Regions from separate parts of the Actinosynnema sp. NPDC053489 genome, predicted to be linked through region 1. Evidence: predicted binding sites of a transcription regulator. Region 1 holds the regulator's gene; the other holds the start of a gene.

The links. Region 1 encodes HspR, which represses chaperone genes until heat shock. Its sites were predicted from a motif close to ANNTTGAGTNNNNNNNACTCAANNT; they were not measured.
Region 2: the regulator HspR is predicted to act here: its motif matches at 2,799-2,823, upstream of lon (endopeptidase La).

Annotation. Positions count from the first base shown of each region.
Region 1 is NZ_JBITXT010000003.1:110-15,021, reverse strand. It holds gene ACIGNX_RS06585 (TrmH family RNA methyltransferase) at 1-128, opposite strand, end outside; gene ACIGNX_RS06580 (hypothetical protein) at 241-936, opposite strand; gene ACIGNX_RS06575 (DUF2784 domain-containing protein) at 1,027-1,407, opposite strand; gene ACIGNX_RS06570 (hypothetical protein) at 1,477-2,166, opposite strand; gene pyrE (orotate phosphoribosyltransferase) at 2,168-2,722, opposite strand; gene ACIGNX_RS06560 (SDR family NAD(P)-dependent oxidoreductase) at 2,817-3,596, opposite strand; gene ACIGNX_RS06555 (hypothetical protein) at 3,593-4,288, opposite strand; gene clpB (ATP-dependent chaperone ClpB) at 4,725-7,307, opposite strand; gene ACIGNX_RS06545 (VOC family protein) at 7,483-7,863, shown strand; gene ACIGNX_RS06540 (FAD-binding oxidoreductase) at 8,364-9,467, shown strand; gene ACIGNX_RS06535 (alpha/beta fold hydrolase) at 9,644-10,321, opposite strand; gene ACIGNX_RS06530 (heat shock protein transcriptional repressor HspR) at 10,551-10,973, opposite strand; gene dnaJ (molecular chaperone DnaJ) at 10,970-12,142, opposite strand; gene grpE (nucleotide exchange factor GrpE) at 12,162-12,851, opposite strand; gene dnaK (molecular chaperone DnaK) at 12,848-14,698, opposite strand.
Region 2 is NZ_JBITXT010000008.1:142,997-157,908, reverse strand. It holds gene ACIGNX_RS20320 (MBL fold metallo-hydrolase) at 1-22, opposite strand, end outside; gene ACIGNX_RS20315 (LysR substrate-binding domain-containing protein) at 115-1,056, shown strand; gene ACIGNX_RS20310 (serine hydrolase) at 1,053-1,916, shown strand; gene ACIGNX_RS20305 (SAM-dependent methyltransferase) at 1,882-2,682, opposite strand; gene lon (endopeptidase La) at 2,834-5,203, shown strand; gene ACIGNX_RS20295 (PstS family phosphate ABC transporter substrate-binding protein) at 5,318-6,964, opposite strand; gene ACIGNX_RS20290 (polysaccharide deacetylase family protein) at 7,076-7,903, opposite strand; gene ACIGNX_RS20285 (YbhB/YbcL family Raf kinase inhibitor-like protein) at 8,065-8,592, shown strand; gene ACIGNX_RS20280 (mycothione reductase) at 8,648-10,024, shown strand; gene ACIGNX_RS20275 (MFS transporter) at 10,212-11,426, opposite strand; gene ACIGNX_RS20270 (FadR/GntR family transcriptional regulator) at 11,552-12,223, shown strand; gene ACIGNX_RS20265 (LysR family transcriptional regulator) at 12,377-13,285, opposite strand; gene ACIGNX_RS20260 (EamA family transporter) at 13,359-14,285, shown strand; gene ACIGNX_RS20255 (cobyric acid synthase) at 14,353-14,912, opposite strand, start outside.

The DNA of each region.
Region 1 (14,912 bases):
TGACCCCGCCCGATCACCCGCTCGAACTCCGCGCGCGTCACCACCGCGGCCCGCTCGAAGACCTCCACCAGGTCGGGCGCGTGCGTCCGCGCCAACCCGACCGCCGCGTCCCGGTCGAGCACCACCACGGTCCCCACCACCGCCCCGAACCGAACCGCGTGCTTGACGGCGTGAAACCCCTCGAGGACCACTCGCTGTTCCACGTCACCCCCGGCTCCGGACAGACCGTGGCGATCGTAGTCACGCCGCCGAGGGCGACAGGTCGAGCTTCATGCCGACCTTCCGGTAGCTCGGCAGGTCGCGCACGGTCAGCGAGGCCACCGGGCAACCGTCCCGGTTCACGGACGCGGTCAGGACGTAATCGTCCCGACCGGGGATGAGGCCGAGGTGTTCGAAGTTGACCGTCCACCGCTTCGGGAGCACGATCCGGTATTCGATCAGGCTGGTGATCTCGCTGAAGGACACGAGAAAACTGTCCGGGCCCTCACCCCGGACGAAGGGCAAGCACTTCCGGGGCCAGGAGATGTCGGCCACGAACGTGAACTCCTCGCCGCGGGAGATCGGCCGATCGAGGTGGATGAACGTCTTGATCCGGCCACCGCGGGTCCAGTGGTGGGTGATGTCCAGACGTGTGCCCCCGAGACCGTGCCTCTCCGAGGTGCGAACCTCGATCCGGACCTGGTCCTGGTGCGCCTGCGGCCAGTTCCAGTTGACCCCGTCGTGGAAGCTCACGAAGTCGAGGCGGTCGCACTCCGCCACCACCGTGAAGCACAGGCGCTGGTCCACGTCACCGTTCTCGCCGACGCGGACTTCCTGAGCCCAGGCTTGGACGCGCCAACGTTGCCCTCGTTCCCGTTCGATCAAATCACAGTAATAAGCCAGGAGCTCGGGATAAAGGTCGCTCCGCGCACTCTTCCGAGGTCGAAACAAACTCATCGCGCCACCCCCTCAACCCGAAGGATAAGGCTTTGAAAGGGTGATCGACGATGGTTGACCCGAAGAGCCGAACCGGGGTGTTGGACCGGTTCAGCGACAAGCCTCCGTGCGGGTCGGAGAGGACTCGCGCCGTTTCAGGTAGTACCCGGTCCACGAGGTGACCACGACGAGTGCCACCAGCACCTGCACGAGGCGGGCCGCGGAGTCCGGGTAGAGGACGCCGTCGATGTAGGTGTCGATGAAGCCCACCACCAGCCGCGGTTGGCCGGAGGCGGCGCGCAGCTCGTTCTCCAGCCAGGTCAGGGGGCAGGCGAGCGGGAACAGCACGATCAGCAGGCCCCAGGTGGCCATGGCCAGGTGGAAGTACAGCACCCTCGGCCAGCGCCAGGCCAGGAAACCCCCGACCACCAGGAAGACGAGAACGGCGAAGTGCACCACCATGACGAGCTCGGCGAACGCGCGCGCGACCATAGCGACCTCCCGCTGCCAGACTAGGCCGCCGGGTGATCGCGCGTCGGCGAATGACGTGTGGGCCGGCCCTCAGCCGCGCGGCAACGCCTGCCAGGGCACCCGGCCCGCCACGTCCAGCAGCAGGTCGGCCAGGGGCGCCAGCGGCGCCTGGAGCAGCGGGCCCGGCACGGCGGCGGCGAGGTTGTGCTCGTCGAACGCGATCGCCACCCCGTTCGCCCGCGGGTCCTGCAGCAGCGCCTGGGCGAGTCCCAAGCCGAGCAGGGCGGAGGCGAACGCGGGGTTGCGGCGGCGCACCTCGTAGCGGCTGTCGAACGCCGGGTCGCCGGTCGCCACGAACTGCTCGAACAGGCCCCACACGCTGTCGTTGCGCGGGCTGATCAGCACCCACGGGCCCGGCATGGGCCGCGGCACGACCACCACCGTGTACGTGCGGTACTCCGACGCGACCACGTTGTCCGCGCGGAACACCACCTCGACGGCGAGCACGGGCACCCCGCGCCAGTGGCCGACGAGCTGGAACTTCACCCGGCTCCGGTCGGCCTCCAGCATCCGCCCGACCTGCGGCACGCGCTCCTGGAAGCCCTGGTCCTCGGCGACGAACCGCCAGCCCAGCGACGCCTCCAGCGCCCGCATGCCCTGCTCCCACTGGTTCACGAACTCCTGGTTCGCGAACGGGTTCCGCTTGCGGCGGGACAACCCCACGGCGACCCCGACACCCAGGATCGCCACGATCACCAGCAGCAGGACCAGCGCGACCACGTCAGGCCAGGCCCAGGTCGTTCAGGTCCAGCAGGTACCGGTACGGCAGGCCGGCGTCCTCGATGACCTCGCGCGCGCCCGTGCCCCGGTCCACGACCGTCGCCACGCCGACCACCGTCGCGCCGTTCGCGCGCAGCGCCTCCACGGCGGTCAGCACGCTGCCGCCGGTGGTGGAGGTGTCCTCGACGGCGAGCACGCGCTGCCCGGCGACCTCGATGCCCTCGATCTGCCGCTGCATGCCGTGCTGCTTGGCGGCCTTGCGCACGACGAACGCGTCGAGCACCTCGCCGGACGCCGCGGCGGCGTGCATCATCGCGCACGCGACCGGGTCGGCGCCCAGCGTCAGCCCGCCCGCGGCCACGTAGTCCCAGTCGGCGGTGAGCTGCCGCAGCAGCCTGCCGATCAGCGGTGCCGCGGCGTGGTGCAGCGTCGCCCGGCGCAGGTCGATGTAGTAGTCGGCCTCGGCGCCCGAGGACAGCGTCACCTTGCCGTGCACCACGGCCAACTCGCTCACCAACCGCGCCAGCTCGGCCTTCGCCGCGGCGTCCAGGACCACATCAGTTCGCACGGGTCCCAAGAGTGTCACATCGCGCCGCGCGCCAACACACCGTTACCCGCCCCGGCGCCGACACCCCCGCCGGCGTCCGCCCTCAGGTGCGCCCGCGCCCGCCCGCCACGCGGGAGGCGATGCGGCGCACCAGCGCGCGCGGGACCAGCCGGGCGAACGTCGTGATCGCCTTGTACTGGGTCCCCGGGACGGACAGCACCTTGCCCGAGCGCAGGTCGGCGAGGCACTCGTGCACCACCCGGTCGGCGTCGAGGTAGAGCAGGTCGGGCGTCTTGGACATGTCGATCCGCGCCCGCTGGTGGAACTCGGTGCGCACGAACCCGGGGCACAGCGCCAGCACGCGCACCCCCGTGCCCGCCGTGGCCATCGCCATGCCCTCGGAGAACGACGTCACCCACGCCTTGTCGGCGCTGTAGCTGGTGCCGCGGCCGGGCAGGAACCCGGCGACGCTGGACACGTTGACCACCGCGCCCCGGCCCCGCGCCACCATCCCGGGCAGCGCCGCGCGGGTCAGCAGCAGCACGCTCGTCACGTTCACGTCGAGCTGGGACCGCAGGTCGCGCGGGTCGGCGGTGGAGAACTCGCCGGAGATCGCGAAGCCGGCGTTGTTGACCAGCAGGTCCACCTCGCGTCCGGCGAGGAAGTCGGCGACCTTCGCGCGACCGGCCTCCGCGGCCAGGTCGGCGGGCAGCACCTCGGCGGTGATGCCGTGCGCGGCGCGCAGCTTGGCCGCCGTCTCCTCCAGGCGGCGCTCGTCGCGGGCGACCAGCACCAGGTCGTGGCCCTCGGCGGCGAGCCTGCGGGCGAACGCCGCGCCGATGCCCGACGACGCGCCCGTCACCAGGGCGGTGGGCGGCGTCACGGCTTGCGCCCGAACTGCGGGCGGTGGACCTCGCCACCGGCTTCGGCCTCGGGGTCGGCCTCGAACGGGTCGATCACGTCGGCCAGCTCGCCGAGGTCGCGCAGCAGCCGCTCCAGGCGGGCGGGCGTGGAGTTGGGCGGCGCGGCGGCGAGCACCCAGTCGTCCTCCAGCCACACGACGGTGACGTCGCCGCCGATCTCCTCGGCCGCGTCGACCAGGTCGGGGGTGATGAGCTTGCGCGCGGCGGGCAGCTCGCTGACGAACGCGTACCGCGAGCCGACCGGTCCGAGCAGGTCGGGCATCTGGTCGCGCTGGAACGGCACGCTGGGCAGCCACAGCTCGACGACCACGGACAGCGGCTTGCGGCAGCGCACGCCGACGAGCACGGAGTTGACCTTGCCGCCGGTCTCGTGGTCGAGCACGTAGACCTGGCGGCGGCCGTCGGCGGTGAAGGTCGAGCCCGCGACGACGTCCTTGGCGACGCCCGCGCCGTAGTAGGCGATCGCGCCGCTCTCCCAGCGGGTGGGCAGCACGTGGTCGGTCTCCTCGAACTGCCAGCCGCGCAGCGCCGCCCAGCGGCGGCGCTCGCGGTTACGCGCGGTTCGCTGCGCCCGGTCGGTCGCGAGCAGGGCGAACCCCGCGACGCCCGCGACCGCGGCGACGGTGAACCAGACCCACGCCGGTATGCCCACGGTGCGAGAGTAGCGGGCGGCGGTGAACAAACGAAGATCACTTGGGGCGTGGTTCGCGCGAACGGATCAAGCTGTTACCCGGATCGCGCGGGGGACGTGGCGCGCGCCACGGCGGGCGGGCCGAACGCCGACCCCGACTTATCCACAGGCCACGGCGTTGTCCACAGGCACGGGCCGCCCTTACCCCCGCTGTCGGTGCCGGCCGGCAGAGTAAAACCAGGGGTCCCCCGGTCGGGGACGCCTGCGCAGCCGGCTCCGCAACCGGGCCGCCGCCAGACCGGGCCCACAGACAGACCAGCCCCCCGCCAGACCGAGCCGCAGACAGACCGGGCGGAGGTCCCGCGAGGGTTTGCCGGGCGGCATCGAATCGCCAGGTGAACGCGGACGTGCCCGGCGAGGTGTCGACACCTCGCCGGGCACGTCCGAACAAGACCGGTCAGGACCGGCCGACGATCAGGCCCGAGTGGTCGTCCAGCACCTCGACCTTCACGGTGTCGCCGTCCCGCACCTCGCCCGCCAGCAGCTCCTTCGCCAACTGGTCGCCGATCGACGACTGCACCAGCCGCCGCAGCGGCCGCGCGCCGTACACCGGGTCGAAGCCGTTCAGCGCCAGCCACTCCCGGGCCGCGGGCGTGACCTCCAGGTGCAGCCGCCGCTGCGCAAGGCGCTTGCCGAGCCGGTCGACCTGGATGTCCACGATGGACGTCAGCTCCTCGGTCGCCAGCGAGTGGAACACCACGACGTCGTCCAGCCGGTTCAGGAACTCCGGCTTGAAGTGCGTGCGCACGATCGACATCACGGCGTCCTTGCGCTGCAGCTCGTCCAGGGTGGCGTCCGCGATGAAGTGCGAGCCGAGGTTCGAGGTCAGCACCAGGATCGTGTTGCGGAAGTCCACCGTGCGGCCCTGGCCGTCGGTCAGCCGGCCGTCGTCCAGCACCTGCAGCAGCACGTCGAACACGTCCGGGTGAGCCTTCTCGACCTCGTCCAGCAGCACGACCGAGTACGGGCGGCGCCGGACCGACTCCGTCAGCTGGCCGCCCTGGTCGTAGCCGACGTACCCGGGGGGCGCGCCGACGAGCCGGGCCACCGAGTGCTTCTCGGAGTACTCGCTCATGTCGATCCGGATCATGGCGCGCTCGTCGTCGAACAGGAACTCCGCCAGCGCCTTCGCCAGCTCCGTCTTGCCGACGCCGGTCGGGCCGAGGAACAGGAACGAGCCGGTCGGCCGGTCCGGGTCGGCCACGCCCGCGCGGGTGCGCCGGACCGCGTCCGACACCACCCGGACGGCCTCCGCCTGCCCGACCACGCGCCTGCCCAGCTCCTCCTCCATGCGCAGGAGCTTCGCCGTCTCGCCCTCCAGCAGCCTGCCCGCCGGGATGCCGGTCCACGCGGAGACCACGTCGGCCACGTCGTCCGGGCCGACCTCCTCCTTCAGCATCACGGCGGCGTCCTGCGTGGTGCGGGTCGCCTCCTCCAGCTCCTTCTCCAACGCCGGGATGCGCCCGTACCGCAGCTCCGCGGCACGGCCCAGGTCGCCGTCCCGCTCGGCCCGCTCCGACTCGCCGCGCAGCTGCTCCAGCTGCTCCTTGAGGTCGCGGACCTTCTCGATGGAGCCCTTCTCGTTCTGCCAGCGCGCCGTCAGCCCGGCGAGGTCCTCGCGCTTCTCGGCCAGCTCGGCGCGCAGCGCGGCCAGCCGTTCCACGGAGGCCGGGTCGGACTCCTTGGCCAGCGCCATCTCCTCGATCTCCAGCCGCCGCACGGCGCGCTCGACCTCGTCGATCTCGACCGGGCGGGAGTCGATCTCCATGCGCAGCCGGGACGCGGACTCGTCCACCAGGTCGATGGCCTTGTCCGGGAGGAAGCGGGCGGTGATGTAGCGGTCGGACAGGGTGGCGGCGGCGACCAGCGCGGCGTCGGTGATGCGCACGCCGTGGTGCACCTCGTAGCGGTCCTTGAGGCCGCGCAAGATGCCGATGGTGTCCTCGACGGACGGTTCGCCGACGAAGACCTGCTGGAAGCGGCGCTCCAGGGCCGGGTCCTTCTCGACGCGCTCGCGGTACTCGTCCAGCGTGGTCGCGCCGACCATCCGCAGCTCGCCGCGGGCCAGCATCGGCTTGATCATGTTGCCCGCGTCCATGGCGGACTCGCCGGTCGCGCCCGCGCCCACGATCGTGTGCAGCTCGTCGATGAACGTGATGACCTGGCCGGCCGAGTCCGTGATCTCCTTGAGCACGGCCTTCAGCCGCTCCTCGAACTCGCCGCGGTACTTCGCGCCCGCGACCATCGCGCCGAGGTCGAGCGCGACGACCTTCTTGCCGCGCAGGCTCTCGGGCACGTCGCCGGCGACGATGCGCTGCGCCAGGCCCTCGACGATGGCGGTCTTGCCGACGCCGGGCTCGCCGATCAGCACCGGGTTGTTCTTCGTGCGGCGCGACAGCACCTGCACCACGCGGCGGATCTCGGCGTCACGGCCGATGACCGGGTCCAACTCGCCCTTGCGGGCGCGCTCGGTCAGGTCGACGCCGTACTTCTCCAGCGCCTGGTAGGTGCCCTCCGGGTCGGGGCTGGTGACCCGCGCGGAGCCGCGGACCCGGCCGAACGCCTCCTTGAGCGACTCGGGGCTCGCGCCGTGGCGGCGCAGCAGGTCGGCGACCTGGCCGCCGTGCTGGGCGAGGCCGACCAGCAGGTGCTCGGTCGACACGTACTCGTCGCCCATCTCGGTGGCGAGCTCCTGCGCCTTGCCCAGCACCCGGACCGCGTCGCGGGAGAACTGGGGCGCGGACACGGACGAGCCGCTGGCCGCGGGCAGCGCCCTGGTCAGCTGCTCCAGCTCCTTGTGCACCTGCTTCGGGTCGGCGCCGACGGCCGAGAGCAGGGGCGCGGTCAGGCCGTCGCCCTGCGCCAGCAGCGCGCCGAGGAGGTGGACCGGGCCGACGTCGGGGTTGCCCGCGATGGTCGCCGCCTGCACGGCGGCGGACACGGCCTGTTGCGTCTTCGTGGTCGGGTTGAAAGCGTCCATTCCTCACCTCGGTCGGGTGTTCCTGCCGCAGGGGCCGGCGTCGCGCACCAGCCTTCATCCGGATCAACGTCAGAAAAGTTGAGCCTGTTCCGCTCAACCTAGCGGAAGCGTGTGGCGTGGGCCACGGCCGGAAATCGACGTGCGACCGAACGGACCCCGCCCCCAGGATTGGCCGATGACCTCACTCGTGCACCACATCACCGTCGACTGCCGGGACGCCTACGCGCTGGCCGGCTTCTGGAGCCAGGTCACCGGCCGGCCGATCTCCGCCGACGACCAGCCGGGCGACCCCGAAGCGCTCGTCGCGCTCGGCGAGGGGCCGGGGCTGCTGTTCATCCAGGTCCCCGAGCCCAAGGCCGTGAAGAACCGGCTGCACCTCGACCTGCGGCCCGACATCCCGCGCGACGCCGAGGTGGAGCGGCTGCTGGGGATCGGGGCGGCGCTGGTGTCGGACATGCGCCGACCGGACGGCACGGGCTGGGTCGTGCTGGCCGACCCGGAGGGCAACGAGTTCTGCGTTGAACGCAGCGCAGCGGAGCGGTCCGAGCAGGGCTGACCCGGGTCACCCGGATGTCGTAGCAGCTTGTCCACAGCCGAGCCGAAGTTGTCCACAATCCGCAGGTGGGAATCCACAGGCGATTGCGGCCCACCGCACCGCCGCGGTCTGCCGGCCGCCACCGGGGTGAACGTGGGCACCGGAGCGCCGGCCGGACGTGCCGGCGATGTCGGGTGAGCCACATGCCGTGAGGTCTAGTGCACCTGGAGGTGGGCGAAGACCGCTAGATTCGGTATATGTGATGGGGAATGCCCACCCGTTCGCGGGAACTGTCTGCAACCGTCCGTGACCGCACTGCACTCGAAGGTGGCATCAAGGAGTCAACCGGCCAGTTGGCGGGTTAGTGTCCCCTCGTCGGGGATGGAAGCTTGACGAGGACGTAGCGCCCTTGCTGGCGCCGCCAGAAACGTGGAGACTGCGCCCGGACCATGACTGCGAACGCCGTGTTGAGCCCCATCCCTACCCCGCCACACCGCCAACCTCCCCCCGGGGTCACCGCCATGGTGCGGATGATCCGGGAGAGCTTCGCGGTGGTGGAGCCGCGCTCCGAAGAGGTGGCCAAGTTCTTCTACGGCATGCTCTTCAGCCTCGCGCCGGCGACCCGCGAGATGTTCCCCGTGAACATGGAGGTGCAGCGCAGCCGCCTGCTGCGCGCCCTCGTCCACGTCGTGCAGATGGTGGACCGGCCGGACGACCTCATCCCGTTCCTGCGGCAGCTCGGGCGCGACCACCGCAAGTTCGGCGTCGTGAACGTGCACTACGAGTCCGTCGGCACGGCCCTGCTGGCGGCGGTGAAGAAGTACGCCGGGCCCGCGTGGACGCCGCAGGTCGAGATGGCGTGGGCCGAGGCGTACACGATCATGGCGCGGGCGATGCAGGAGGCGGCGGCCGCCGACGACGGCCCGGCCTACTGGCACGCCACCGTGCTGGACCACCAGCGCGTGAGCTGGGACCTGGCGGTCGTCCGGCTGCAACCGGATCACCCGGTCGGGTACCGGGCGGGGCAGTACGTCAGCGTCGAGACGCCCCAGCGCCCGCGCCTGTGGCGGTACTACTCGCCCGCCAACGCACCCCGTGACGACGGCATCATCGAGTTCCACATTCGCTCGGTCGAGGGCGGGTGGGTCAGCCGTTCGGTGGTGGGGCACACGCAGCGCGGCGACGTGTGGCGCATCGGTCCGCCGATGGGCCGGCTGAGCGTCGACCGCAAGTCCGGGCGGGACGTGCTGATGGTCGCCGGCGGGACCGGGGTCGCGCCGATGCACGCGATCATCGACGAGATGGCGCAGTGGGGCGAGAACCCGAGGGTGCACCTGTTCCTGGGCGGGCGGACCCGGGAGGACCTGTACGACCTGGACAACCTCCAGCGGTTCGCCATGACCAACCCGTGGCTGACCGTCGTGCCGGTGCTGGAGTCGGACCCCGGCGCGCGGGGCGTGGAGCAGGGCACGCTCGCCGACGTGGTCACCCGTTACGGGGCGTGGGAGGACCGGGACGTGCTGGTGTGCGGCTCACCGTCCATGATCCGGGCGACGGTGTCCCGCATGCTGGTCGCCGGCACCCCGCTGGACCGGATCAAGTACGACCCGTTCACCCTGGACTGAGCCACTTCCCGAAAAACTTTCACCTCACGGAGCCACTTCGGCCGCCGCGCCGTGCACCCAGCTGTGGCCGCCTCGGCGGTCACGGCCGCCCGGACGGCCTCGGCGGCACCCCGCGCCGTCCTGACCGCACACCGCCATCGCCGGAGCCCGTCGCCACCCGTCCGGGCGACAGCTCCTCACGCCCGTCCGGGCCACGCCGCACCGAGGATCGCCGCCAACGTCGCCGGACGGCTCGTCTGCGGGCAGTGCCCGCCCTCGACCTCGATCGCCTCGACCCCGAGCCGCTCACGCGCCGCGCGCCGCATCCACGACGGCCGCAACGTGCGGTCCTCGCGCGGCAGGACGTAGGTCGACGGCAGCTGCGGCACCTCGTGCACCTCGCGGTACGTGGCGACGGGGTGGAACAGCCGCAACGTCCGCAGGCCTGCGCGCACGCCGGCCAGGTCGCAGTCGTGGAACAGGAAGTACGCGGCGACCACGGGGTCCGCGGTGGGCGGCTCGGTGAGGGCGCGCCACTCCGGGTTGAACATCTCGCCCGTGTCGACGGACAGCTCGTCGGCCAGGGACACCGGGCCGGGCACCACCGCGGCCACCCACACCAGGTGCGACGCGGCCACGGCCCGGGCGATGGCCGGCATCAGCAGGCCCGCGCCGGAGTGGCCCACCAGCACCGGGGCCAGCGCGTCGCCCGCTTGGGCGCGGGCGATCGCGGCGTAGTCGGTGGCGCGCAGCTCCGGCCGGTCGGTCGGCAGGTCCACGGCCACGGTCCGGTGGCCGCGGCCGCGGAGCAGGTCGGCCACCGGACGCCAGGAGGCCGGTGACTGGGTGGTGCCGTGCACGAAGACGAAGTCCACGTGGGTCCCCATCCGGGCGGCGGGCGGTGTGGTGGGTAAGCGTGAGTGTGGTGGGTGGGCGTGAGTGCGGTGGGTGGGTGTGGTGGGTGGCTGCGGGCGGGTGGGTAGGTGCGGGTGGGGTGGTGGTCGCGGGGTTCCTCGTTCTAACCGAGGTGTGGTAACGGCGTTTCCGTACATTGTCGCGACATGATCACCCCATCGGGCGACGCGGTGGGCGGCTCGGGGCCGGTCAGCGCTTCGGCTTCCAGACGACCAGGGCCGTCTCGTGCCGCACCGGCACCAGGTCGCGGCGGTAGGAGGCGTGCACCGACGCGGCGGCGTGCTCGGCGGCGGCCATCGCGTTGGACAGCTGCTCGGTCAGCTCCTGCACCTTCGCCCGCAGCGCGCCGACCTCGTTCTCCAGCTCGATGATCCGCTTGATGCCGGCGAGGTTGACGCCCTCCTCCTGCGACAGCCGCTGCACCTCCCGCAGCAGCACGATGTCGCGCATCGAGTACCGCCGCCCGCCGCCGGACGTGCGGCCCGGCGACACCAGGCCCAACCGGTCGTAGGCGCGGAGGGTCTGCGCGTGCAGACCGGACAGCTGGGCCGCCACGGAGATGACGAAGAACGGGGTGTCCTCGTCGGTGCCGGGCGGGAACGGGAAGCTCACACCGACCTCTTCTCCAACAGGGCGTTGAGCTCCGCGCGCGGGTCGTGCTTCGCCGTCACCGACGCGTAGTTCTCCAACGCCTCCCGGGCTGCGGCGTCCATGTTGTTGGGCACCGCGACGTTCAAGGTGATCAGCAGGTCGCCGACCTGGCCGTCGCGCCGGGCGATGCCCTTGCCCTTCGCCCGCAGCACGCGGCCGCTGGCCGTGCCCGCGGGCACCTTCAAGGTCACCTTGCCCTCGAGCGTCGGCACGGTCAACGTCGTGCCCAGCGCCAGCTCGGGGAAGGTCACCGGCACGGTCACGGTCAGGTCGTTGCCCGACCGGCCGAAGACGGGGTGCGGGTTGACGTGCACGCGCACGTACAGGTCGCCGGCTGGTCCGTTGTTGCGCCCCGGCTCGCCCTGGCCGGCCAGCCTGATGCGCTGGCCGTCGTCGACGCCCGCGGGGATGCGGATCGTCAGCGTCCTGGTCTTGGTGCTCACGCCGTCGCCGCCGCACTCGGGGCACGGGTCGTCCACGATGCGCCCGGTGCCGCGGCAGTCCGCGCACGGCTCGGAGAACGCGAACGCGCCCTGGCTGCGGGTCACCAGGCCGGCGCCGTCGCAGTTCGGGCAGGTCCGCGGCGACGTGCCGGGACGTGCGCCGGACCCGGCGCACGTGCCGCAGGTCGCGGGGCTGGACAGGCGCATGGGCACGGTCGCGCCCTTGACGGCCTCGGTGAAGTCGATGCGGACGTCGGTCTCGACGTCCTCGCCGCGGCGGGGCCTGGTCGCGGACGCGGACGTGCCGCCCCGGCGGTTGAACAGGCCGCCGAGCAGGTCGCCGAGGCCGCCCATGCCGCCGGGTTGCGCGCCGCCCTGGCGGCCGAACAGGTCGCCGACGTCGAACCCGCCGCCGCCCGTGCCGAAGCCGCCGGGGAACCCGCCGCCTCCGGCGAAGAGGCGGCGGGCCTCGTCGTACTGCTTGCGCTTGGCGCTGTCCGACAGCACGCCGTACGCCTCGGACACCGCCTTGAACCGCGCCTCGGCCTTGGCGTCACCGGGGTTGGCGTCGGGGTGCAGTTCCCGCGCCAACTTCCGGTACGCCTTCTTGATCTCGTCGGCCGAGGCGTCCGAGGTGACGCCCAGCTCGCGGTAGAAGTCCTTCTCGATCCAGTCGCGAGCGCTCAACGGACGCCGCCCCCTTTCCTCAGTCCTGCTGCTCTTCGACCGGCTTCTCGGCGGTCTCTTCGGTCTGCTCGCCCGCGGCCTGCTCGGCGGCGGGCTCGTGGTCGGTCACGGCGACCAGCGCGGGCCGCAGCACGCGCTCGCCGAACCGGTAGCCGCGGCGGAGCACGGCGGTGACGGTCGGCCCGGTGACGTCCGGGGACGTGCTGTGCTGCACGGCCTCGTGGACGGACGGGTCGAACTCCTCGCCCTCGTGCCCGAACGGCTCGAGGCCGGTGCCGTGCAGGGCGCTGACCAGCTTGTCGGCCACCGCCTTGAACGCGCCGGTGAGGTCGCCGTGGGCGCCGGCCCGCTCGACGTCGTCCAGCACGCCGAGCAGTTCGCCCGCCACCTGGGCCTTGGCCGTGGTGATCACCAGTTCCCGGTCGCGCTCGACGCGCTTGCGGTAGTTGGCGTACTCGGCGGTCAACCGCTGGAGGTCGGCGGTCCGCTCGTCGAGCTGGGCCTTCAGCTCGACGGACGGGTCGACGGCCACGGCCTGGGCGTCGTCGGGGGCCTCGGGGGCGGCGTGCTTGCCGCCGCCCTCGGGCTCCGCCACCGCTTCGGCCCGCGCTTCCTCGTCGGGCGCCGCCTGCCGCACCTGCCCGGTCTCCGGGTCGATGCGCCTGCGGTCGCGCACGACCACGTGGGGCTGTTCCTCGGGGTTGGTCACTTCTTCTCGTCCTCGTCGACGATCTCGGCGTCCACGACGTCGTCGGCCTTGGGCGCGTCGCCGGCGGTCGTGCCGCCCGCGGCGCCCGCGGCGTCGGCCGTGGGTGCGTTGGCGTACAGGGACTGGCCGATGGCCTGGGACTCCGTGGCGAGCTTCTCCACGGCGGCGCGGACCTTGGCGATGTCCTCGCCCTTGAGCGCCTCGGTGGTCTCGGCGATGGCCGCGGTGACCTTCTCCTTGACGTCGGCCGGGATCTTGTCCTCGTTCTCCTTGAGGACCTTCTCCGTCTGGTAGACCAGCGTCTCGGCCTGGTTGCGGACCTCGGCCTCGTCGCGGCGGCGCTTGTCCTCCTCGGCGTGCGCCTCGGCGTCCTTGATCATCCGCTCGATGTCGTCCTTCGGCAGCGCCGAGCCGCCGGTGATCGTCATCCGCTGTTCCTTGCCGGTGCCCATGTCCTTGGCCGACACGTGCACGATGCCGTTGGCGTCGATGTCGAAGGTGACCTCGATCTGCGGGACGCCCCGCGGCGCCGGCGGCAGGCCGGTCAGCTCGAACATGCCGAGCTTCTTGTTGTCCCGGGCGAACTCGCGCTCACCCTGGAACACCTGGATCTGCACGGACGGCTGGTTGTCGTCGGCGGTGGTGAAGATCTCCGAGCGCTTGGTCGGGATCGTGGTGTTGCGCTCGATGAGCTTGGTCATCACGCCGCCCTTGGTCTCGATGCCCAGGGACAGCGGGGTGACGTCGAGCAGCAGGACGTCCTTGACCTCGCCCTTCAGCACACCGGCCTGGAGGGCGGCGCCGACGGCGACGACCTCGTCCGGGTTGACGCCCTTGTTGGGCTCGCGGCCGCCGGTCAGCTCCTTGACCAGCTCGGCCACGGCGGGCATGCGGGTGGAGCCGCCGACCAGCACGACGTGGTCGATGTCGCCGACGCTGATGCCGGCGTCCTTGATCACGTTGTTGAACGGCGCGCGGGTGCGCTCCAGCAGGTCGTTGGTGATGCGCTGGAACTCGGCGCGCGACAGCGTCTCGTCCATGAACAGCGGGTTCTTGTCCGCGTCCACGGTGATGTAGGGCAGGTTGATGGAGGCGTTGTTCGAGCTGGACAGCTCGATCTTGGCCTTCTCGGCGGCCTCGCGGATGCGCTGCAGCGCCATCTTGTCCTTGGTCAGGTCGATGCCGTTGCTCTGCTTGAACCGCTCGACCAGCCAGTCCACGATGCGCTGGTCCCAGTCGTCGCCGCCGAGGTGGTTGTCGCCGGAGGTCGCCTTGACCTCCACGACGCCCTCGGCGAGTTCGAGCAGCGAGACGTCGAACGTGCCGCCACCGAGGTCGAAGACCAGGATGGTCTGCTCCTTGTCGCCCTTGTCGAGGCCGTAGGCCAGGGCGGCGGAGGTGGGCTCGTTGACGATGCGCAGCACGTTGAGGCCCGCGATCTGGCCGGCCTCCTTGGTGGCCTGCCGCTGGGCGTCCTCGAAGTAGGCGGGGACGGTGATCACCGCGTCGGTGATCTCCTCGCCCAGGTACGCCTCGGCGTCGCGCTTGAGCTTCATCAGCACGCGCGCGCTGATCTCCTGCGGCGTGTACTGCTTGCCGTCGATGTCGGCCGTCTTCCAGTCCGTGCCGATGTGGCGCTTGACGGACCGGATGGTGCGGTCGACGTTGGTCACCGCCTGGTTCTTGGCGGGCTGCCCGGTGAGCACCTCGCCGTTCTTGGCGAAGGCCACGATGGACGGGGTGGTGCGCGACCCCTCGGAGTTGGCGATCACCGTCGGCTCGCCACCCTCGAGTACCGCGACGACGGAGTTGGTCGTCCCCAGGTCGATGCCGACCGCTCGCGCCATTGGTTCCTCCTGGTAGTGCGTCTGTGAGAGCCCCGCATTGAGCGGTACCGGCTCAAGTTTAACCGGCACCGGTGGACTTGAGTCCACCCGGCTCAACCTTCCTGCCTGTCCAACGCGCCTGGCGGCCCCGGTGTTCCCGCCCGGCGGTGATCCGGGCCACTCCGGACGCGGAACGGCCCCGGTCGGCGACACGAGGGGTGTCGCCGACCGGGGC
Region 2 (14,912 bases), on a different contig from region 1:
TCAACACCTGTCGTCTGCTCACGCACATGCCATCGACAACACCAGGGACGACAGGGCGTGTCCAAGTCCGATATCACCACCCATGCGATATCGGAACGCCTATCATCGCTGTTCGTGGACCTCCTCAGGCACTTGCGGCACTTCGTGGCCGTCGCCGAGGAGCTGCACTTCGGCCGGGCCGCCGCCCGGCTGCACATGTCCCAGCCACCTCTGTCGCAGAGCATCCAGCGCCTGGAACGCGACCTCGGCGTCCGCCTGCTCGACCGGGACGCCCGGCGCGTCGCGCTCACCGACGCGGGCAGGCAGGTGCTGGCCGAGGCGCGCACCCTCCTGGCGGACGAGGACCGGCTGCGCGCGCTGGCCGGGCGGTTCAGCCGCGGCGAGGCCGGGTCGCTGCGCGCCGGCGTGCCGCCCGACCTGGGCGGGAGGGCGGTCGCCGCCCTGCTGCCCGCGTTCCGCCGGCGCAGCCCCGTCGAGCTGAAGCTGCGCGAGCTCGGCACGGCCGGGCAGTTGCGGGCGCTGGCCGACCGGAGCCTGGACGTGGGCGTGCTGCGGTTCCCGTTCGACGTCTCGTGGCTGGCCCTGGGACCGGTGCTGACCAGCCCCATCGGCGTGCTCCTGCCGCGCGGCCACCCGCTCGCCGCGGCCGCGGAGGTCCGGCTGGCCGACCTGGACGGCCTGGCGCTGGTGCTGTTCCCCCGCGCGGTCGCGCCCGCGCTGCACGACGAGGTGCTGACCACGTGCGCCCGGCACGGCTACACGCCCACCGAGGTGCACCAGGCCGGCAACCCGGAGTTCGCGCTCGGCCTGGTCCTGGCCGGCGGGGCGGTGGCGCTGCACGACGGCGTCGCGCCACCGCCGGACGCGGTGTGGCGGCCGTTGCGCGGCGCTCCGCTGCTGTGGCGGACCTCCGCCGCCTGGCCGCGCGGCAGGCGGACCCCGGCCGTCGCGGCGTTCGCCGACGCCGTCACCGAGGTCCTGACCGCGCAGGGGATGCGGCACGCCGAGGGCACGCTGCCCCGCTACCCCCGCCCCGCCGCGGAGTACCTGTCGTGACCGCCGCACGGGTGCGCGCCGCCTTCGCCGACGCCGGCGTCACCGGGCGGCTGCACGCCGTCGACCTCGACCACCCGGAGCACGAGGTGGCGGTCGGCGCGGACGAGCCGGTCGTGCTGGCCAGCGTCTTCAAGGTGCCGCTGCTGGTCGCGCTGCACCACGACGGCCGGGACCTGACCGAGCGCGTCACCCTGGACCGCGACCGCAGCAGCGGCCCGACCGGCATCGGGGGCATGCTCGACCCCGTCACGGCGTCGTTGCGCGACCTGGCCCACCTCGCGATCACCGTGTCCGACAACGCCGCCGCGGACGCCCTGGTGGACCTGGTCGGCTTCGACCGGCTCAACGGCACCCTCCGCGACCTGGGCCTCACCCGGACCCACGTCGTGCACCGGGCCAGGGACTCCATGCGCACCATCGCCGAGGACGCGGTCCCGGACGAGCTGCCGGACGCCCTCGCCGACCCCGTCGTGCTGTCCCGGCTGCGCGCCCTCGACCCCGACCGGACCAACCGGGGCACGCCGCGGGAGCTGACCGCGCTCCTGCGGCACGTGTGGCGGCACGACCGCTGCGCGCCGATCCGCCGCGCCATGGCCCTGCAGGTGTGGCCGCACCGGCTGGCGTCCGGCTTCCCGTTCGACGACGTGCGGGTGGCGGGCAAGACCGGCACGCTGCCGACCGTGCGCAACGAGGTCGGCGTGGTCGAGTACCCGGACGGCGGGCGCTACGCCGTGGCGGTGTTCACCCGCAGCGCGAGCACCGCCTTCACCCTCCCCGCGGCGGACGCCGTGATCGGCACGGCGGCCCGGCTGGCCGTCGAGCACCTCAGGGCTTGCGACCCACCCCGGCGTACGCGGTGATGTAGGCGTCGTCCGAGTCGGGACGCCACTCGCTCAGCGGCACCACGCCCGGTTCCACGACGTCCAGGCCGGTGAAGAAGGCCGAGACCTCCGCGCCGGACCGCAGCACCAGCGGGCTGTCCGTGCGGCGGTAGATCGCGTTGACCTGCTCGCCGCTCTCCCGGCCCTCCTGCGACACGCCGTCCCAGCTCGCGTGCGAGATGGCCACGAAGCTGCCGGGCGCCAGCGCCTCCCGGTACCGGTCGATGGCCCGCTGCGGGTCGTCGTCGTCCGGCACGAAGTGCAGCACCGCGACCATCAGCAGCCCGATGGGCCGGTCGAAGTCGAGCACGGACCGCACCTCGTCGGCGCCCAGCACCGAGTCGGGGTCGCGCAGGTCCGCCTGGATGGCGCTGGCCAGCGGGTTGTCCGCCAGCAACGCCGTGCTGTGCGCCACCGCCACCGGCTCGACGTCGGCGTAGACGACCCGGGCGGCGGGGTTCGTCTGCTGGGCGATCTCGTGCACGTTGCCGACCGTCGGGATGCCCGACCCGAGGTCGAGGAACTGGTCGACGCCCTGCGAGAGCAGGTACCGCACGGCCCGCCGCAGGAACGACCGGTTGGCCCGCGCCGCGCCGGACATGCCCGGGAAGATCCGCTCGACCGACTTGGCCGCCTCGCGGTCCACCGCGAAGTTGTGCGACCCGCCCAGGAAGTAGTCGTACATCCGGGCCGCGCTCGGCCGGTCCAGGTCGACGGAGGACGGGACCCAGCTCGCCTGCTCCATGCGCACCTCCTCGTCGGTAGACGGCGTGATCTTGGTGGCACCGCACCGGGGGCACAACCCCCGAACGGACGCTCGCTCTGGGCGAACACCTATCGGAAACAATCCCGGGCTCATCTTGGTTGAGCCAGTCAGACTCAACTTTGGAGGATTCATGGGCGAGACGTTGGCGCTGCCGGTGCTGCCGCTGGACGACGTGGTCGTCCTGCCCGGCATGGTCGTGCCGATCCGGATCAGCGGCTCGGACGCCACCGCCGAGGCCCGCGCCGCCATCGAGGCCGCCACCGCCGCGGGCGGCCAGTCGAAGGTGCTGCTGGTGCCCCGGCTGGACGGCAAGTACGCGAAGGTGGGCACGCTGGCGCTGATCGAGCAGGTCGGCAGGCTCTCCGGCGGCGAGCGCGCGGCCGTGGTGCGCGGCACCGAGCGGGTCCGCATCGGCACCGGCACGACCGGTCCGGGCGCGGCCCTGTGGGTCGAGGCCACCGTCACCGACGAGCCGCCGATCGACGACCGCACCCGCGAACTGGCCCGCGAGTACCGGGCCCTGGTCACCACGATCCTCCAGCAGCGCGGCGCGTGGCAGGTGGTCGACTCGGTGCAGCAGGTGGACGACCCGTCCGCCCTGGCCGACCTCGCCGGCTACGCCTCCTACCTGGGCGACGAGCAGAAGGTCTGGCTGCTGGAGACCAACGACGTCACCGAGCGGCTGGAGAAGCTGCTGGAGTGGGGTCGCGAGTACCTGACCGAGCTGGACGTGGCGGAGACCATCCGCAAGGACGTCAAGGAAGGCGTCGAGAAGCAGCAGCGGGAGTTCCTGCTGCGCCAGCAGCTGGCCGCGATCCGCAAGGAGCTGGCCGAGCTGGACGGCAAGCCCGCGACCGAGGAGCAGGACTACCGCGCCCGCGTCGAGGGCGCCGACCTGCCCGACAACGTCCGCAAGGCCGCGCTGGCCGAGGTGGACAAGCTGGAGCGCACCGCCGAGCAGTCGCCCGAGGTGGGCTGGATCCGCACGTGGCTCGACACGGTGCTGGACATGCCGTGGAACGAGCGCACGGAGGACGCATACGACATCGCGGGCGCGCGCGCCGTCCTCGACGCGGACCACGCGGGTCTGGACGACGTCAAGGAGCGCATCACCGAATACCTGGCCGTGCGCCGCCGCCGCGCCGACCGTGGCCTGGGCGTCGTGGGCGGCCGTCGTTCCGGCGCGGTCCTCGCCCTGGTCGGACCTCCCGGCGTGGGCAAGACGTCGCTGGGCGAGTCCGTGGCACGTGCCATGGGCCGCAAGTTCGTGCGCGTCGCCCTGGGCGGCGTCCGCGACGAGGCGGAGATCCGCGGGCACCGGCGCACCTACGTCGGCGCGCTGCCGGGCCGCATCGTCCGGGCGATCTCCGAGGCGGGGTCCATGAACCCGGTCGTCCTGCTCGACGAGATCGACAAGGTGGGCGCGGACTACCGGGGCGACCCGACGGCCGCCCTGCTGGAGGTCCTGGACCCGGCGCAGAACCACACGTTCCGCGACCACTACCTGGAAGTCGAGCTGGACCTGTCCGACGTCGTCTTCCTGGCCACCGCGAACGTGCTGGAGTCCATCCCGGGCCCCCTGCTCGACCGCATGGAGCTGGTCCAGCTCGACGGCTACACCGAGGACGAGAAGGTCACCATCGCCCGCGACCACCTCCTGCCCCGGCAGGTGGAACGCGCCGGCCTGACCCCGGACGACGTCACGATCACCGAGGCGTCGCTGCGCAGGCTGGCGGGCGAGTACACCCGCGAGGCGGGTGTGCGGCAACTGGAACGCTCCCTGGCGCGCATCCTGCGGAAGGTCACGGCGAAGGTGGCGCTGGACGAGGTGGCGCTGCCGGTCACCGTCGACCTGGCGGACCTGCGGACCTACCTGGGCTCGCCCAAGCACACCCCGGAATCGGCGGAGCGGACCGCCGTCCCCGGCGTCGCGACGGGCTTGGCGGTCACCGGAGCGGGCGGCGACGTCCTCTTCGTGGAAGCCTCCCTGGCCGCCGCGGAAACGGGTGCCTCGGGCGTCACCCTGACGGGCCAACTGGGCGACGTGATGAAGGAGTCGGCCCAGATCGCCCTGTCCTACCTGCGCTCCAACGACGACCGCGCCCAGGCCCTGGCGGACCGGGGCGTCCACATCCACGTCCCGGCGGGCGCGGTGCCGAAGGACGGCCCTTCGGCGGGCGTCACCATGACCACCGCCCTGGCCTCGCTGCTCTCCGGCCGCCCGGTGCGCTCGGACGTGGCCATGACGGGCGAGGTCTCCCTGACCGGCCGGGTCCTGCCGATCGGCGGCGTCAAGCAGAAGCTCCTCGCCGCCCACCGCGCCGGGATCACGACGGTCCTGCTCCCCCGGCGCAACGAACCGGACCTGGACGACGTCCCGACCCCGGTCCTGGACGAACTGACCGTCCACCTGGTCGCCGACGTCCGCGAGGTCCTCGACCTGGCCCTCGAACCAACCGCCACCGACACCACGACGACCACGACCACCAACGCCGCCTGATCCCACCCGTCCCGACCACATCGGGTCCGCAGCAGACCCACCGAGGCCCGATGTGGCACGGGGCCCGAACGGGCTCCGTGCCACATCGGGCCGGACGGCACCCCGGACCCGCCCTCACCTCGAACCGCACAGGTCCACCGGCACCCGATCCGCCGCCAAGCACGGCAGGTACCCGGCGTCCTTCATCCGCACCCGCGCATCGTCGTGCTCCCGCACGTACGCCAGGAACCGCCCGGCCAACGACCCCGCCGCCGGTTCCGACCGCGCGTACAGGTACTCCACCGTCCAGAACGGGTACCCGGCCTCCACCCCCGCCGCCGCGTCGAACACCTTCCCGTTCAACGACAGCGCGGTCAGCGCGTCGGTCTTGCGGGCCTGCGCCACCGACGGCGCGTCGGCGTACCCGATCGCACCCTCCACCGCGCCGATCATGTTCACCACGTCGGCGTTCTCGTCCCGCTCGCACCGGATCACGGGCGCCTCCGGCGCGCGGTCCTTCACCCGGCAGTCGTTGGACGACAACGCGCTCTCGCTGCCCCCGAGCACCCGTCGCTCGAACAGCTCCCGCGTCCCCGACTCGCCACCGCGCCCGACGATCCGGATCGGCAGCGGCGCCCCGCCGCGCACCTGGCTCCAGTCGGTGTACTCACCCCGGTAGATCTTCCGCAGCTGCTCGACCGTGATGGTGTCGAGGCCGACCGAGCCGTGCACCACCACGTGGTAGACGACGATCGCCAACTGCCGGGCGAACACGCCCTGCGCCTCCTGCTTCCCGTCAGACAGCGCGATCGTCCGGTCGTCGCCCGCCGCGACGTCCCGCACGCCCTGGATGCTGCCGGTCGCGGTGGTGGTGATCTCCGCTCCCGGGCACGCCTTCTCGTACTGGTCGGCGATCGCGGCCATGGTCGGCATGAACACGCTCGACCCCACGACCGCCAGCTTCCCCGTCGCACAGGGCACGGTCGTGTCGGTCGAACCCGGCGGCCACGCCAGCACCAGCACGAGCACCGCCGCGAGCAGCGCGGCCAGGCCACCGGTCAGCCGGGGCAGGGTGAGCAGCCCCTTGGGGCGCTCGTCGTGCACGATCCCCGAGCCGCCGAGGCTGCCGACGATCTTGACGTCCTTGCCCAGCTCGCCGTCGGGGTTGCCGTCGGGTTCGCGCAGCACCACCAGCAGCTTGAACTTCTGCTTGCGCCGCAGCGCCAGCTCCTCCAGCCGCACCCCGTGCCACACCGGTTCGCCGGGCGGGTCGGCGGTCACCGCGAGGCCGCCCCACCGCGCCACGCGCTGCGCCATCCGCTCGCGCACCGTCGGCAGCGACGCCCTCACCGGGCCGGCCTCCGCCTCCGCGGAGCCGAAGAACCGGAGGCTGCGGCGGATCTCGGCCTTCACCTCCTCGGACCCGGCCTCGGACACCCGCGCGTTCCAGACGACCCGGTCGCCGAAGGTGAACGTCAGCGGCTTGTCGAAGTCCTCGCCGTCGATGTCGTAGCTGCCGGTGTTGCCGATCCGGATGACCACGATGCTCATCCGGTCCAGCACCCGCACCAGCTCGCGCAGCTGCGGCGAGTTCGGCTCGGTCCCGTCGTGCAGCTGCTCGGGACCGAGCCCGATCTTGGAGTTGTAGAGCACGCGGAACCCGAGTCGCTTGCGGCGCACGAAGAGCCGGTCGATGGCGGGCGTCGCGAACAGCAGCCCGATCGCCAGCAGCACCGGACCGGGACCACCGAGGAAGTCCAACGCGGAGCGCAGCAGGTGCACACCGAATTGTCGATCGGCGGCTCGGTCCGGGATCGCGGCCTCACCGGGAGTTCATCGCCACTTCACCGCGCCGCCCGCGAACACCCCCCGACCCGCCACGTCAGGACGACGTCACAGCGCCGCCCCCGGATCGGCGAGGAAGTCGTCCAGCACCACGGGGGTGAGGCCGTCGGCCTTGCACCGCTGGAGGAACGCCAGGAAGTCCTCCACGAACGTCTGCCGGAAGTGCATGAGCACGATGTCGCCCGCGTTGAGCCGGGCGCCGGCCTGGAACTGCACCACCCCGTCGTTCACCGCCGCCGTCCACAGCACCAGCGCCGTGAACCCGCAGTCCGCCGCCGCCCGCCGCGTCGTGACGTCGAAGTTGCCGAACGGCGGCCGGAACAGCTTCGGCCGCGCGCCCAGCTGCGCCCGCAGCAGTTCGGCGTTGCCGCAGATCTCCTGGTGCTGGAACTGGTACGACGTGCCGGTCAGGTCGGGGTGGTTGGCCGTGTGGGCGTGCACCCTGGCCAGGCCGTCGAACTCCTTGAAGTAGTCGGCGTGCCCGTCGACGTGCTTGCTGTTCAGGAACAGCGTCGGCTCGACGCCGCTCTTGCGCATCAGCTCGGCCGCCGCGGGGTGGCGGACCGCGCCGTCGTCGATGGTGATGAACACGTAGGGCCGGTCGGTCTCGATGCGGCGCACCACCGGCACGAGCCCGTTCACGGTCGGCGGCACGTGCTGCTGGGGCGTGCCGAACGCGTAGGGCTGCTGGAACACGGGGATGGTCGTCCCGCCGGGCCCGGGCAGGGCGGTGGGCGGGGTGGTGGTCGTCGTCGTGGTCGCGGTGCTGGTGGTCGTGGTCGGTGCGGCCTGCTCGGGTCGCGCCTGCGGCTGCGGCGCGCACGCCGTCACCACCGCGATGACGGCGGCCGCGACCGCCACTCCCCTGCGTCTCATCGGAAAATCCCCCTCGAACGGGTGTCACCTGCGGAGGCGACACTCCCACGCCACTGAAGACGCCACGACGACGCCCCGGGTTGCTCCGGGACCTGCACCGGCCCGCGCCCGGCGATAGGGTCGTGCGGGTCTGTCCCGCAAGATCACGTGTGGAGGACTCGATGAGCCTCGAACGCCCCGTCGCACCCGACCCGTACGCGCTGCTGCCGCAGGTGCCGTCGTTCACCGTCAGCTCGACCGACGTGGCCGACGGCCAGGCCCTGGCCGAGGCGCACGTGTTCGAGGGCGGCAACACCTCGCCGCAGCTGAGCTGGACCGGGTTCCCGGAGGGGACCAAGAGCTTCGTGGTCACCTGCTTCGACCCGGACGCGCCCACTCCCTCCGGCTTCTGGCACTGGGTGGTGGTGAACCTGCCCGCCTCGGTCACCTCGCTCGACACGGGCGCGGGTGCCTCCGACGACACCCTGCCCGCCGGCGCGTTCCACGTCCGCAGCGACTTCGGCACGCGCGCGTTCGGCGGGGCCGCCCCGCCGCCCGGCGACCAGGTGCACCGCTACTACTTCGTGGTGCACGCCGTGGACGTGGAGCGGCTGGACGTCGACGGGGACGCCTCGCCCGCGGTGGTGGCCTTCAACCTGGCCTTCCACACGCTGGCCCGGGCGATCACCGCGCCGACCTACGCGCACTGACGGCCGATCCGCACCGCCGGGAACAAGCGCCCCGCGTCACGGGTTGCAGCACGACGTGAGGCACTTCGACCTGGTCATCATCGGCACCGGTTCCGGCAACTCCATCGCGGACGAGCGGTTCGCCGGCTGGGACATCGCGATCGTCGAGAAGGGCGTCTTCGGCGGCACGTGCCTGAACGTCGGGTGCATCCCCACCAAGATGTTCGTGCACACCGCCGACGTCGCCGCCGCGCCCGCCTCGGGCGCGCGGCTGGGCGTGGACGCCCACCTCGACGGCGTGCGGTGGACCGACGTGCGCGACCGCATCTTCGGCCGCATCGACCCGATCTCCGAGGGTGGCCGCCGCTGGCGGGCCGAGGAGAACGCCAACGTCACCGTGTTCGCGGGCACGGCCCGGTTCACCGGACCGAAGACCCTCGACACGGGCACCGGCGAGGTGATCACCGCGGACCGCTTCGTGCTCGCCGCGGGCAGCCGCCCGGTGCTGCCGGACGTGGCGGACCTGGAGACGACCGGCTACCACACCAGCGACACGATCATGCGGCTCGACGCCCTGCCCCCGCGCCTGACCATCCTGGGCAGCGGCTTCGTGGCGGCCGAGTTCGCGCACGTGTTCTCGTCCTTCGGCGTCGCGGTGACCGTGGTCGGGCGGTCGGACCTCCTGCTGCGCCACGAGGACCGCGAGGTGGCCGAGCGGTTCACCGGGATCGCCTCGCGGAAGTGGGACGTGCGGCTCAAGCGCAAGGCGGTGCGGGCCGAGCGGGTCGACGGCGTGGTGCGGCTGCACCTGGAGGGCCCGGACGGCGCGGAGGTCGTGGAGTCCGAGGAGCTGCTGGTCGCGGTCGGCCGCACGCCTAACTCGGACCTGCTGGACCTGGCCGCCACGGGCGTCGACGTGCACCCGGACGGCCGGGTGGTCGTGGACGAGCACCAGCGCACGTCCGTCGAGGGCATCTACGCGCTGGGCGACGTCAGCTCCGAGTACCGGCTCAAGCACGTGGCCAACCACGAGGCGCGGGTCGTGCAGCACAACCTGCTGCACCCGGACGAGCCGATCTCCTCGGACCACCGGTTCGTGCCCGCCGCCGTGTTCTCGTCGCCGCAGGTCGCCTCGGTCGGGTTGACCGAGGAGCAGGCCGCCGGGCGGGGCGTGCGGTACGTGGTGGGCTCGCAGGCGTACGCGTCGATCGCGTACGGCTGGGCGATGGAGGACACGACCGGGTTCGCCAAGGTGCTGGCCGACCCGGACACGGGCCTGATCCTGGGCGCGCACGTCATCGGGCCGCAGGCGTCGAGCGTGATCCAGCCGGTGATCCAGGCGATGAGCTTCGGCCTGGACGCCCGGACGATGGCGCGCGGCCAGTACTGGATCCACCCCGGCATGCCCGAGGTGATCGAGAACGCGCTGCTCAACCTGCCCCTGGAGCACTAGGGCGCGCCACGCGCGAACCAGACGGGAGACCCGGTCGCACCCCTCGCGCGGCCGGGTCTCCCGCGTGCACGGGCATGTCCGTGACAGACACATCGCATCGAGAAGGCGAGGTGTTATCAACATCGGCGCGCGCCCGCCGAGCGCTACACCCGGGCGCGGGCGGCTTCGGCCGGGCCGACTCGCGCCGCTAGACGGTCCGCGGCCGGCCCGCGACCCACCCGAGCCCGGTCAGCACGACCAGCAGGCCCACCAGCACCAGCATCGACACCGTCCAGCCGCCCGTCGCCCCGCGCAGCACGCCGAACGCGAACGGCCCGGCCGCCGAGATCAGGTAACCGATGCTCTGCGCCATCGCCGACAGCCGCGCGGTGTCCGCGCCGGACGAGGTGCGCAGCGAGATCATGACCAGCGCGAGCGGGAAGATGCCCATGCCCACGCCGATCAGCACCACCCACAGGCCGGGTGCCGCGGCGGGCGCCAGGGCCAGGCCCAGCACGCCCAGCACCGACAGCACGCCCAGGACCAGCACGAGCCACGACTGGGACGCCCGCCGGGCCGCCAGCGGCGGCACGACCAGGCTCACCGGCACGCCGAGCACCATCGTGATGGCCAGCAGCAGGCCCGCCGTGGTCCGGTCCACCCCGGAGTCGACCAGGATCTGCGGCAGCCAGCCCATCACGGTGTAGGCCAGCAGCGACTGCAGCCCGAAGAACACGGTGATCACCCACGCGAGCGGGCTGCGCAGCAGGGACCGCCCCGCCGCCGCCCGGCGCACGACCGGTCGGGCCGACGAACCGTGCCGCGCCCCGACGGACCACACCAGCAGCGCGGCCACCGACAGGAACGCCCAGGCGCCCACCGAGAGCCGCCACGAGCCGAACACCGACTCCAGCCCCGGCGTGAGCGCCGCGCCCAGGGCCGCGCCCGCCGCGAGGGCGGCCGTGTAGACGCCCGTCACCAGGCCCACCCGGCTCGGGAACGACTCCTTCACCACGACCGGGATGAGCACGTTGCACACCGCGATGCCGGCGCACGCGATGAACGTGCCGCCGAGCACCGCCGCCGGGCCGTCCACCACGCGCAGCACGAGGCCGGCGGTGAGCACCAGCAGCGACAGCCCGACCGCGCGCGCCATCCCGAGGCGCCGACCCAGCCACGGCGCGAGGAACGCGGCGATGCCGAAGCACAGCGTCGGCACGGCGGTGAGCAGGCTCGTCCACGCGGTGGAGACGCCCAGCGACGCGCGCACGTCGCCCAGCACCGAGGCCAGGCTCGTCACGGCCGGGCGCAGGTTGGCGGCGGCCAGCGCTACGCCGATCGCCAACAGGGTGCTGCCGACCAGGGCAACTTGGCGGTTGCGGCGCGCGGTGGCGGCAGCCGGGCGGCCAGGATGGTCGACGATCGTCGCGTCGGCACCGCCATCGGTGGCAGTGTGGGGGTTCGACGGTGACCAGTCTGGCCGGGTCTGCTGGATTGGCACCGGCCTACTATTACAGACGTGGGATGTTCGGATGAAAGGATGACGCTGTGCCGTTGGCCACTACCCGGCGGGCCGGGCTCGTCGACCAGGTGATCGATCAGATGAGGAGCGCGATCGCCGCCGGTGAATGGCCGGTCGGCCGCCGCATCCCGCCGGAGCCGGAGCTGGTCACCGCCCTGGGCGTGGGTCGCAACACCGTGCGGGAGGCGGTGCGCGCGTTGTCCCACGCCGGGCTGCTGGAGGTGCGCCAGGGGGACGGCACGTTCGTCCGCGCGACCAGCGAGCTGTCCGGCGCGGTGCGCCGGCTGTGCGGCACCGAGCTGCGCGAGGTGCTCGAGGTGCGCCGGACGCTGGAGGTCGAGGGCGCGCGCCTGGCCGCCACCCACCGCACCGACGAGGACCTGCGCAAGCTCGAACAGCTGCTGGCCGAGCGGGACGCGGCGCTGACCGCCAAGGACTGGACCCGGCTGGTGGAGCGCGACACCGCGTTCCACGTGCTGCTCGTCCAGTGCTCCTACAACACCCTGCTGGCCGAGCTGTACCAGGGCCTGACCGAAGCGGTCCGGGCGAGCATCACGGCCACCGTGGAGACCGACCACGAGGACGACCAGGTGTCCCACGCCGGCCTGCTCGACGCGGTGCGCGACGGCGACGCGGCCCGGGCGGCGGCCGAGGCGGGCGGCTTCCTGGAGGAGTTGCTGGAGCGCCACAAGGGCTGACGCGCCGGTTCGGCCGTCGCGCCGCGGCGCGCGGGGCGGGGGCCTCCCGCGGTGGCGGATTCCGCGGGAAGCCCCTTGGTGAGTGGCTCGAGCCCCCAACCGGTAGTCGCCGCGGGTCCGGCCGCCGCAACGGCCGGATGCGCGATCGTTACCTCACGCCGTCTCCCGCTCCTCCCAGCAGTCCCGCAGCGCGGCGAGGGTGGCGGTCACCGCGGGCCGGCGGCCGGCCTGCGTGCGCCACACCGCGAACACCCGGCGGGTCGGCGTCGGCAGGAACGGCACCGCGCGCACCGAGCCCGGCAACACCCCGCGGCCCAGCCGCGGCAGCAGCGCCACGCCGATCCCCCGGCCCAGCAACGCCAACTGGGTCTCGTACTCGGCGATCCGGTAGGCCAGGTCGGGTTCCATGCCCGCGCCCCGGAAGGTGTTCACCAGCCAGTCGTGGCAGATCGTCCCCTCCGGCTGGCAGATCCACCGCTCGCCGGCCAGGTCCTCCGGCGTCACCGACTCCCGGTCCGCCAGCGGGTGCCCGACCGGCAGCAGCACGTCCGCGACGTCCTCGCCGAGCCGCGCCCGCGACACCGGCTCCGGCACGGCCAGCGGCGTGTTCACCCAGTCGTGCGTGACGGCCAGGTCCAGCTCGCCGCGCGCCACGGCCTCCAGCCCGTCCGGCGGGTCGAGTTCGACCAGCCGCACGTCCAGTTGGGGGTGCCGCTCGGCCAACCGCACCAGCGCCGCGGGCAGCAGGCCGCGCGCGGCCGTGGCGAACGCGCCGACCCGCAGCTCGCCGACGGCCGCGCCGCGCTGCTCCTCCAGGGCCACCTCGGCGTGCTCGACCAGCGCGAGCACCTGCCCGGCGGTGGCCGACAGCAGGTGCGCCGCGTCGGTCAGCGCGACACCGCGACCCCGGCGTTCCAGCAGCGTGGTGCGGGTCTCCCGCTCCAGCTTGGCGATCTGCTGCGACACCGCCGAGGGCGTGTAGCCCAGGGCGGTGGCCGCCGCCCCGACCGAACCGTGCGTCGCGACCGCGTGCAGGGCGCGGAGCCGTCCGAAATCCAGCATGTAGCGATCCTAAACCGAAATCTTCAGAACTCGTCGCTGGTGCTAAATGATTTTGGCGCTGAGACTCGGAGGCGTGAAACCACGCCACGTCGCGATAGCCGTGCTCGTCGCCACCATCTGGGGGGTCAACTTCGTCGTCATCAAGGTGGGGCTGCGCGACTTCCCGCCGCTGTTCTTCTCCGCCCTGCGGTTCCTGGCCGCCGCCGTGCCCGCGTTGTTCTTCGTCGGACGGCCCAGGGTGGCGTGGAGGTGGGTCGTCGCGGTCGCGCTGGCGCTGGGGGTGGCCAAGTTCGGGTTGCTGTTCGTCGGGATGGCGGCCGGGATGCCCGCCGGGCTGTCGTCGTTGGTGTTGCAGAGCCAGGTGTTCTTCACGGTGCTGTTCGCCGCCGTGCTGCTGCGCGAACGCCCCCGTCCCGTGCAGCTGGTCGGCATGGGGGTGGCGGCGACGGGGATCGCGGTGATCGCGTTCGACTACGGGGTCGGCAGCCCGATCTCGGCGTTCCTGCTGGTCGTGCTCGGCGCGGCGGCGTGGGGCGTGGCCAACGTGGTGACCCGGTACGCCCGGCCGCCGGACCCGCTCAACTTCATCGTGTGGGTGAGCGCGGTGGCGGTGCTGCCGCTGCTCGGGCTGTCGCTGTCGATCGAGGGGCCCGCCGCCGACCTGGCGGCGTTGCGCGGCCTGAGCTGGACCGGGGTCGGTTCGATCCTGTTCATCGCCTGGGTGTCGACGCTGCTCGGGTTCGGGTTGTGGAACCTGCTGCTGAGGACGTACGAGGCGAGCGCGGTGGTGCCGTTCGCGCTGTTGGTGCCGGTGGCGGGGATGTTGTCCGGGTGGTTGCTGCTGGGTGAGACGGTGTCGGCGGTCCGGTTGGGTGCGGCCGGGTTGGTGATCGTCGGGATGGCGGCGACGACGGTGCGGTGGGGGCGGGTCGACCGGGTGAGGGCCCGGGTGGGCGAACCGGGGCTGGTGGGGGCCGGAGGCAGGTCCGGCTCGATGTGACCCGGGCTCTCCCGGGCACCCCCAGGCCGGCCGAAGCCGTGGCGAACCGGGCCTCGGTGGGTCGCGGTCAGGGAAGTGGTGGGGGGCCCGCGGGAGGGATGGTGGGCAGTCCCGGCGGGGTGCCGTTCTCGAGCAGGTCCCAGACGGCGGTCGTGTCGAGGTGGTCGGCCACCAGGTCGCCCAGCAGGTCCAGTTGGGCGGCCCGGCGGGCGGCGAAGTCGGTGGCGGGCGCCGGGGTGAAGCCGGTGCGGCCCGCGTGGCCCGCGGCCCAGCGGAGCAGGGTCCGGCGGAAGGCGTCGTTCTCCAGCAGGCCGTGCCAGTGGGTGCCGGCGACCCGACCGCGCAGCGCCCCTTCGGGGGTGCCGTCGGGGAGGGTGACCAGGCCCTCCTCGGCGTTGCGGGTGACGACGCCGTGGTGGATCTCGTAGCCCGTCACGGGGTGGCCGAGCGCCGTGCCGCGCGGTCGGCGCAGGGTCTTGTCCCGGTCGAACCGCACGTCCAGGTCGAGCAGGCCGAGCGCCGCCACCTCGCCCGCGCGCGACTCGACCTCGTCCTCGATCGTCCTGCCGAGCATCTGGAAGCCGCCGCAGATGCCCAGGACCGGGCCGTCGTGCGCGGCGATCGCGT